3 regions of the Novosphingobium anseongense genome follow, and region 3 is predicted to be linked to each of the others. Evidence: riboswitches for the same ligand, from Rfam matches in the RefSeq annotation. Region 3 holds a riboswitch; each other region holds the start of a gene.

Region 1 (3,271 bases), on a different contig from region 3:
CGTGCAGCGCTATCCATTTCCGGACGGCAACGTCAGGAAGGTCGCCAGGCAGCGGCAGCGCAAGCGAACCGAGCGGCGTGGCCGAATCGAAGTTGATCGGAGTCGCGTCCATGGCTGTTCGACCTAGCCATTCTTGCTTGCCAAATCGCTAAAAGCCCCTGCCTTGCTCTTGCGCGCGCTGCCAAAGCACGGTCAATTGGCCGCGAAAATACGAATTGGAGAGAGTGATGGCGATCGACGGCGGGCGGCCGGGCTTCGGTGAGCTGCGGCAGAACTGGCGGATCCTGCCGCCCTGCATGATCGGCATCATGCTCTGCTCGACCCACGGCTATTCGCTGGGGGTGATGATCCCGGTGCTCGAACGCGAGATGGGCTGGTCGCGCGCACAGACCTCGATGGGGCTGATGATCATCTCGACGATCGCGCTGGTCGCGGCGCCGCTGGTCGGCCTCGCGATCGACAAGGTCGGTCCGCGCCGCATCGCGCTCGCAGGCATTCTCGTCTTCGCCTTCGGCCTGGCCTCGCTGTCGCAGGCGACCAGCATCGAATCTTGGTGGCTGCTGTGGATCCTGCTCGGCGCGGGCAACATGCTGATCCTGCCGACGGTCTGGACCAAGGCGATCAACGGCTATTTCGACCGGAACCGCGGAATCGCGCTCGCCATCGCGCTGTGCGGCACGGGCGTGGCCGCCGCTTTCGTGCCGACACTGACCAATTGGCTGGTCGAACACTATGGTTGGCGCCAGGCCTATGTCGGCCTCGGCGTGATCGGCGCGGCGCTCACCTTCCCCGTGACCTGGCTGCTGTTCCGCATGCCCGCCGAGGGCGGCAAGGCCGGCGCCGCAGCCGAAACCCCGCGCCAGGTTCAGGGCGTCTCGGCGCGCGAAGGCTTCACCCAGCCGCGGTTCCTCAAGCTCGCCGGCGCGACCTTGCTGTTCTCGGTGACGATCTGCGCGCTGACCACCAACCTCGTCCCCGTGCTGATCGCCCGCGATCTGACCCCCGCCGGCGCCGCGGGCATCGCCGGATTGCTCGGCCTGGGCTCGATCACCGGGCGGATCGTCGGCGGCTTTCTGCTCGACCGGTTCGACGCCGCCAAGGTCGCCGCCGCGAGCGTCGCCATGCCGGTGGTCACCGTGCTGCTGCTGCTCGCCTTCCCCGGCCCCGGCGTCGCCGCGATCGCCTGCCTGATCCTCGGCCTCGCGGTCGGCACCGAGGTCGACTGCTGCGCCTATCTCGCGGCACGGCATTTCGGGCTCCGTGCCTTCGGCGCGCTGTTCGGTACGATGAACGGGCTGATGCTGTTCGGCAACGGCATCGCCCCGGTGCTGGCCAACCACATCTACGACGTGACCAAGAGCTACGACATCGTACTCTGGGCTCAGATTCCCGCCTGTCTGGGCACGATGCTGCTGTTCCTGATGCTGGGCCCCTACCCCGATCTCGATGCCGAGGACGCGCCCCACGACGCCCCACTCGCCGATCCCGCGACAGCCTGATCGGAATAGACGACATTGCGCTTGGCAATGTGCGCCGCCCTCTGCTAGTCGCACGCGGCCCGCACCCGTAGCTCAGCTGGATAGAGCGCTGCCCTCCGAAGGCAGAGGCCACAGGTTCGAATCCTGTCGGGTGCACCATATATCCGCAGATTCGGCTTTCCGCAGCGACATCGTCAGTGCGCTCGTCGGGCGCTTGTGATTTGCCCATCTCCATTGTATCAGCCGCGCCGTTCGCGATCCCAAAGATTGCGGACGCATGATCGCGCCGGTGCCTCGCAAGAGGCTTAAAACGGGAACGCGGTGAGGAAGGCCGGAGCGATCCTGCGTTTCCGAATCCGAGGCTGTCCCTGCAACTGTAAGCGGCGAGCGCGATGCACATGTGCGGACGGGTAGGATCCCGAGCCGCCAACCACTGGGCCGGACGCTAAATCATGCGAGGCCTGGGAAGGTCGTGCATCAAGCTATGACCCGCGAGCCAGGAGACCTGCCGGCGTCTGGTCGCTCTTGCCTTGGTCCAGGGGATGGCCGCGGCACGGTGTACTCCGTCTGAGCGACGAACGAGCGGCTGGGGCTGCATCGGTTTCGTGTGCCGGTTGCCCCCGGGCGTCCGGCCGGTGCACGCTGCCGACCGTTCATGAACGGCAAGCCCCTGCCCAGTGTCGTGAGACGCCGACGGGGGAGTATCATGAAGACTTTTGCACCGGCTGCTTTCGCGGCCTTCTCTCTCTGCGCGCCTGCGCTGGCCCATGCCGGCGAAGCCGATGCCACTGCCGCCGAAGGCGAAACGATCGTCGTCGTCGGCACGGTCGACCAGCTTCGCCTCAACGTTAAGACCGAAGGCGCCAGCCGCCTCAATCTCACGCCGCTCGAAACGCCGGCCAGCGTCGAGACGCTCGACGGCAATGCGATCCGCCTGCGCGGCGACCTGACCATCCAGGATGCCGCGGCCCGCGCGACGGGCATCGTCAACACCTCGGGCGTGTTCGGCTTCGGCCTCTCGTCGCGCGGCTTCACCGGCCAGAACTCGGTGATGACGCTCTACGACGGCATGCGCATGTACAACAACACGCTGACCTTCCCGGCCGATCCATGGATGGCCCAAAGCGTCGAGATCCTGCGCGGGCCGGCCTCGGTGCTCTATGGCGAAGGCGCGATCGGCGGCGCGGTCAACGTCGTGCGGCGGCAGCCTGGCGACACGCTCGAAGTGGCCGGCCGCGCCGGTGCCGCCTCGTTCGACACGTTCAACGTGGCGGCCGGTGCCGGCGGGCCGATCAACGATAGCGTCGGCTTCCGCGTCGACGCCAGCTATCGCCGTTCCGACGGCTGGATGGCGCGCGGCGAGAACAGCGCACTCGCGCTGTCGGGCGCGATCCGGTTCAAGCCCGCGAGCGATCTCAGCATCACGCTGTCGCACGACTTCAGCACGCAGAAGCCGCGCACCTGGTTCGGTGTGCCGCTGGTCAACGGCGCGCTCGACACGTCGATCCGCAAAAACAACTACAACGTAACCGATGCCGTGCTGCGCTTCCGCGACAACTGGAGCCAGGGCAAGATCGAGTGGACACCGTCCGAAGCGCTGACGATCCGCAGCACCTTCTATCACCTCTGGGCCAACAAATACTGGCAGAACGCCGAGAACGTGACCTGGGTCGCGGCGACGGCGACGAGCCCGGCGCAGATCCGCCAGTCGAGCTTCCTCGAACTCTACCATATCCAGAAGCAGACCGGGAACCGGACCACCGCCAATCTCAAGCAGAGCTTCGGCACGGTCG
Region 2 (3,271 bases), on a different contig from region 3:
TCGGGCAAGCCGACATCGTGCCCGATCAGCCGCGCGGCCTGGCGCAGGAACGACAGGGCATTGGGCACCCCGCCCTGGCGCAGGTATTCGCGCAGCTTCTCGCGGACCTCGGCCGGCACCGTCGAGGCGCGGTCAAGCGCGGGATCGGCCTCGCGCCCGTCGGCGATCGCGGCGAAGGCAATGCCCTTCTCGCGCGCGACGAGCGCGATCTCGTCGATGCCGTAGGGCCAGTAGGACTTGCCGCCGAGCAGGATCACGCAGACGAATTTCGCCTTGGCGACGACCTTCTCGACATAGAGATCGACCGAATAGGGATGCTTGAGCTGGAGCAGGTTCGCCAGCCGAACCGACGGCGCGCCATCCGGCAACAGCGCGGCGGCACCGGCGAAGCAGGCGAGTTCGCTGTCGGCCACGGTCAACACGACGATGTCGCCCGGCGCCTGATCGAGATCGATCGCCTCGTCGCCGTTCGAGACGGTGCCGGGGGTGGCGGAGAGCAGGTGCATTACGGCAAGATCCTCCCCTGAAAGGGGAGGTGGCGCGCGCGTAGCGCGTGACGGAGGGGTGTCCCGCTATCGAGGGGGCGACACCCCTCCACCACGCGCTGCGCGCGCGGTCCCCCTCCCCTTCCAGGGGAGGATCGGGACTGCTCCATCATAGCCCTCAGCCCACCACGCCGCGCAACCCCGCCTCGATCGCCGCCTGGTCGAGCCCCTTCTGGCCGATCACGACGAGCCCCGTCTTGCGCGCCTCGCCCGGCTTCCAGGCGCGGTCGAAGAAGTGCTGCACGCGCGGGCCAACCGCCTGTATCACCAGCCGGCTCGGCTTGCCCGCGACCGCGACCATGCCCTTGATCCGCAGCACGTCGTGCGCGGCGATGACCTCGCCCAGCTTGCTCACCAGCGCGTCGACATCGGCCACTTCGCCGCCGTTCAGCACGAAGCTGTCGAAGTCGTCGTGGTCGTGCTCCTCGGCGCCGTCCATGTGCGACTTGCGGCTGTCGAGATCGTCCTCGGCGGCGGCGGTGATGCCGAGCAGCGCGGCGATGTCGACCGCGCCGTGGTTCGCGTTGACGATACCGACGCCGGGGCGCGTCTCGGCCTCGACCTGCTGGCGCACCGCGGCCAAGGTCGCGGCATCGACGAGGTCGGTCTTGTTGAGCACGACCATGTCGGCGCAGGCGAGCTGTTCCTCGAACAGCTCCTCGAGCGGGCTGTCGTGATCGAGATTGGGATCGGCCGCGCGGGCTGCGGCCAGCGCCGCCTCGTCATGCGCGAAGCGGCCCGCGGCCACGGCATCGGCATCGATCAGCGCAACCACGCCGTCGACCGTCGCGCGGGTGCGGATGTCGGGCCACTGGAAGGCCTTGACCAGCGGCTTGGGCAGCGCGAGGCCGGAGGTCTCGATGATGATGTGCTCGGGCGGGTTCTCGCGGTCGAGCAGCTTCTGCATGGTCGGCAGGAAATCGTCGGCCACGGTGCAGCAGATGCAGCCGTTGGCCAGTTCGACGATGTCGTCCTCGGGGCAGGCTTCGTCGTTGCAGCCCTTGACCAGCTCGCCGTCGACGCCGACGTCGCCGAACTCGTTGATGATCAGCGCCAGCCGCTTGCCCTTGGCGTTCTGCAGCAGGTGGCGGATCAGAGTGGTCTTCCCCGCGCCGAGGAAACCCGTGATGACTGTGGTCGGCACCTTGCTCATGCGCATTCTCCTCGTCGCGGACCGCACACGCGGCCCGTCCGCGCGCACCGGCCCTGGTGCGCCGCTCAGACGGAGAAATACCGTGCCATGGCCAGTCCCTGGACCGCGGCAAGAGCGACCGGTGCGCCGGCAGGTCTCCTGGCTCGCGGGTCGTCACGCGATGCACGAGCCTTCCCGGACCGTGCTCGGTCCAGTGGCCGCTTCCCGGAAACCGGGAAGCCAGTGCAGCGCGCTATCCGCTTACAGTTGCAGGGACAGCCTGGGTTTTGAGCGGCGAACGCCCGCACCCCGTTCCCGATTAAGCCCCTCGCGGGGCACCGGCGCGATCTGCGGGCGCTCTAGAGCGGCGGCGGTGGCAGCGCAAGCATTCCTCCCCCGCCGGGGGGAGGGACTAGGACCCTAGCCCCGCTTGGGCCCGCGCGGGACCTCGCGGAAGGCGACGCCCTTGTCGCCCGAGGCCTCGCGCGGCATGCCGAGCACGCGCTCGGCGATGACGTTGCGCGAGATCTCGGTGGTGCCGCCGCCGATGCACGAGACCTGACGCATCAGGAACTCCATGCCCTGCACGCCGACGCCGTCGCTCTCTTCCTCGGTCCAGCCGGCCGCACCGGCGCCGGCGAGATCGAAGGCGATCGTGCGCTGGCGGACATTGGCCATGCCGCGGAACAGCCGCGCGACCGAGGACATGTCGGTGTTGCCCTTGCCCGCTGCCGCGCCCGAGGCGAGCCGGCGCTGCAGCTCGTTCGCGACGAGGCCGAGCGCGCGCGATTCGCCGATCAGCTCCTGCGCGGCGGGATCTTCGAGACGCCCCGCCTGGCGCGCGATTCCCACGGGCGTCACCTCGCTGCGGCCGTGCGACAGGCCCACGGGCTGCGTCACATAGGGCGAGTTGTGACCCATGCGCTCGTGGAACATCCAGCGCTGGCCGACGGTCCAGCCGCCGTCGATCTCGCCGACGCGATCGCTGTCGGGGATGCGGACGTCGGTCATGAACTCCTCGCAGGCCTCGCTCTCGCCGTTGAGGCGCTCGATCCGGCGGATCTCGACCCCCGGCTGCTGCAGCCGCATGAGGAACACGGTGAGCCCCTGGTGCTTGGGCACGTTCCAGTTGGTGCGTGCAAGGACGATTCCCCAGTCGTGCCACCAGGCGCGCGAGGTCCAGACCTTGGCGCCGTTGAGGATCCAGTCGTCGCCATCACGCACGGCCGAGGTCGTCGCGCCGGCAACGTCGGAACCGCCGCCGGGCTCGGACAGCATCTGCGCCCAGAACTCGTCGCCCTTGAGGATCGCGGGGATATGCGCGGCCTTCTGCTCGGGCGTGCCGAACTCCATGATGACGGTCGCGCAAGGCGTGAAGGTCGGCACGGTGAAGCGCGAGGGGTATTCGTGGCCCGCGAGTTCCTCGTTGAAGGCACGGTTGTGCTCGGGGGTTAGACCCTGGCCGCCGTATTCCTTGGGAAAACAGAGCCCCGCGAAGCCGGCGTCGTAGAGCTTGCGCTGCAAGGCGCGGTCACGCGCCACGGCGACGAGTTCCTCTTCGTCGTCGGCACAGTCCTGGGTCAGGTCGAAAGGC
Region 3 (3,271 bases):
TATCCGCCGCGCCCGAAGGAGCCCATCCCATGGCCGAACGCACCGAAGAACAGCACGCCGAGAAGATGAAGAAGCGCCAGGCCGCGCACGAGAAGATCGGCGCGACCAAGACCGTCGATAAGGGCCTGCTGATCGTCAACACCGGCAAGGGCAAGGGCAAGACCACGGCGGCGCTCGGCATGGTCGTGCGCGCGATCGGCCACGGCAAGAAGGTCGGCGTCGTGCAGTTCGTCAAAGGTGCGATGACCACGGGCGAGAAGGCCGTGTTCGACGCCTTCCCGAACCAGGTCGAGTTCAAGCCGATGGGCGAAGGCTTCACCTGGGACACCCAGGACCGCGCGCGCGACATCGCCGTGGCGCGCGAGGCCTGGGACGAGGTCAAGCGCATGATCGCCGATCCGAGCTACGACATGGTCCTGGCCGACGAGCTCAACATCGTCCTGCGCTACGACTACCTGCCTTTGGATGAGGTGCTCGAAGCGGTCACCGCGCGCGCGCCGATGAAGCACGTCATCGTCACGGGCCGCAATGCGCCCGAGGGCCTCGTCGAGATCGCCGATCTCGTCACCGAAATGACCTTGGTCAAGCACCCGTTCCGCGAGCAGAACGTGCGCGCGCAGGCGGGGATCGAGTTCTAGCGCCTGCCGCGGTCGTGCCGGGCGATCTGCTCGGCAATCCCCCGCACCGCGCGGACGTAAGCCGGGCTGCCGCAGACGGTCCAGGCCTGGGGGATCGAGATTCGCGGAATACCGGCGAGCGCCGGGTGGTGAAGCATCTCGGTGCCCTGATCGCGGACAACATCGGTCGCGCTTTCGACGATCAGGAAGTCGGGCCGCGCGGCGACCATCTCCTCGAGGCTGACCTGCGACAGCGCCGGCTTGCCCAGCTTCGTCGCGAGATTGACCAGCCCCGCGCGCGCCATGACCTCGTCGATCAGGGTACCCGTGCCCGTCATGAAACCGCGCCGCTGGTAATAGGCGGCAACGCGGCCACGGCCGAGCCGGGGAATGCCGGCGAGTTCGCGGTCCATCTGCGCGATGAGCACCTCGCCGCGATCGGAATGGCCGACCACCGCCGCCGTGCTGCGGATCGAGGACAGGATCTGGTCGTACTGCTCGGCGGGCTTGAGATCGACCATGCGGTAGTTCTGGTCCTCGAGTACCTTGATCGCGGCGCTGCGCCGCGCGGGCATGCCGACGATCAGATCGGGATCGAGCGCGACGATCTCCTCGGCCGACTTGCTGAGCAGCCGCAAGCCCCGCGCCCGCACCGCTTCGGCCGACATCTCGCGGTCGGTGGCGTTGCGCGTCAGCCCGGCGATCTGGCTGCGATCGGCCAGCCGCAGCACGAGCTGATCGGCGCAGAGATTGAGCGAGACGATGCGCTGCGGCGGCCGGGCCAGTGCCGGGCGAACCTTCCCCGTCGCGAGCACGCCACCCGCCATGGCGGCGAGGGCGATCGGCAGGATCAGGGTGCGGAGGACCAGACGCATCCGGCGGGACATAGCCGAGCCCGCGCCGGCGGCAAGCGCCGTCATTGACGCAATGCAGCGATGTGCCTAACGCCGCCCCTGCGACAGGTTCACCCGCAAGGGTGATGAAAAGGGAACGGGGTTCGAGACCCCGGCTGCCCCTGCAACTGTGAGCGGCGAGCCATCGCGCCATAGGCCATTGCGATCCTCGGATCGCGAGAAGGCGGCGCGAACCGGCAGTGACCCGCAAGCCAGGAGACCTGCCCGTCGCGGTCGTCCTTCGCGCGGACAGGGTGTGCCGAGCGGACGGGGGTGAACCCGAGCGACGACAAGTCCAGCCACGCATGCGTGGGGGAGATTTGGTCGTGCGCGTACTGAAATATCTCGTTTCCGTTGCCTTTCTGGCACTGCCGCTCGCGGCCCAGGCCGACGAACTGCAGGAAGCCCCCGCCCCCGACGCGGCCGCCCCGGTCCCGTCCTCTTCCGACACGATTCTCGTCACCGCGACGCGGCTCGCGATCCCGGTCGATCAGGTTCCCGCCTCGCTGACCGTGCTCGACAAGCCGGCGATCGACCGTGCCCAGGACATCGGCGTCACCGAACTGCTGCTGCGCACGCCGGGCATCAGCATTTCACGCAACGGCGGCTACGGCACCACGACCGCGCTGCGCATCCGCGGCGCGGAGAGCGAGCAGACCGTCGTCGTGATCGACGGGGTCAAGCTCAACGATCCCTCGGCCAGCAGTGGCGGTTACAACTTCGCAAACCTGCTCGCCGGCGACGCCTCGCGGATCGAGGTCCTGCGCGGGCCGCAATCGATCCTCTGGGGCAGCCAGGCGATCGGTGGCGTGGTCAACGTCGTGACGGCCCTGCCCGCAAAGACGCTCGAAGGCAGCTTCGACGTCGAGGCCGGCTCGCACGAGACCGTCAGCGCGCGCGCCGCGATCGGCGGCAAGACCGGCCCGCTGGCCTGGCGCCTCGGCGGCCAGGCCTTCACCACCGACGGCATTAGCGCGCTCGCCCCGGCCTTCGGCGGCAAGGAGGCGGACGGCTATATCAACCGCAACGTCAGCGGCCGCGCCGTGATCGAACTCGCACCGGGGATCTCGGCCGACCTGCGCGGCTATTACGCCTCGTCGCAGACCGAGATCGACGCATCCACCGCCGACAGCCTCGAATATTCGCTGAACCGCGAATTCGTAGGGTATGCCGGGATCAACCTGGACCTGCTCGACGGCCGCTTCCGCAACCGCATCGGCTATACCTATACCGACACCGACCGCGACAACTTCAACCCCACCCGCGCGCGTGCGCAGACCTTCGACGCCGCCGGCCACAACCGCCGCTTGGAGTACCAGGGCGCTTTCGCGATCGCCGAGGGCTGGACCTTGCTCGCCGGCGCCGAGAACGAGCGCTCGCGCTTCCGTTCGGCCTCGCCGCCCGCCGCCCTGGCCACGCCGGTTCCCGCCCCCGTGCGCGGCGGCGCCGACATCACCAGCTTCTACGGCCAACTCAGCGCCCAGCCGATAGGGGGCCTCACCCTGAACGCCGGCCTGCGCCACGACGATCACGATCGCTTCGGCGGCAAGTGGCTCTTCGCCGCGGGCGGCGTGCTGAACTTGCCTACCGGCACGGTTCTGCGCGCGAGCTACGGCGAGGGTTTCAAGGCGCCGACGCTCTACCAGCTGTTCTCCGAATACGGTGTCGCGAGCCTCGCGCCCGAGCGGGCAAAGGGCTGGGAGGCCGGCGCCGAACAGCACCTGTTCGACGACAAGCTGGTCTTCGGCGCGACCTGGTTTC

Evidence for each region. A riboswitch is a leader RNA that binds a small molecule or an ion and turns the genes downstream of it on or off. The one in region 3 is predicted to bind cobalamin.
Region 1: another riboswitch for cobalamin. It lies ahead of WG901_RS09535 (TonB-dependent receptor); the one in region 3 lies ahead of WG901_RS00195 (TonB-dependent receptor plug domain-containing protein).
Region 2: another riboswitch for cobalamin. It lies ahead of cobW (cobalamin biosynthesis protein CobW); the one in region 3 lies ahead of WG901_RS00195 (TonB-dependent receptor plug domain-containing protein).

The regions. Positions count from the first base shown of each region.
Region 1 is NZ_JBBHJZ010000002.1:173,367-176,637, forward strand. Features, by position in the region: gene WG901_RS09520 (hypothetical protein) at 1-112, opposite strand, end outside; gene WG901_RS09525 (MFS transporter) at 228-1,499, shown strand; tRNA gene WG901_RS09530 (tRNA-Arg) at 1,561-1,637, shown strand; cobalamin riboswitch at 1,749-2,005, shown strand; gene WG901_RS09535 (TonB-dependent receptor) at 2,185-3,271, shown strand, end outside.
Region 2 is NZ_JBBHJZ010000003.1:230,694-233,964, reverse strand. Features, by position in the region: gene cobN (cobaltochelatase subunit CobN) at 1-506, opposite strand, end outside; gene cobW (cobalamin biosynthesis protein CobW) at 664-1,698, opposite strand; cobalamin riboswitch at 1,810-2,030, opposite strand; gene WG901_RS15100 (acyl-CoA dehydrogenase family protein) at 2,098-3,271, opposite strand, start outside.
Region 3 is NZ_JBBHJZ010000001.1:39,947-43,217, reverse strand. Features, by position in the region: gene cobO (cob(I)yrinic acid a,c-diamide adenosyltransferase) at 30-638, shown strand; gene WG901_RS00200 (ABC transporter substrate-binding protein) at 635-1,492, opposite strand; cobalamin riboswitch at 1,561-1,753, shown strand; gene WG901_RS00195 (TonB-dependent receptor plug domain-containing protein) at 1,837-3,271, shown strand, end outside.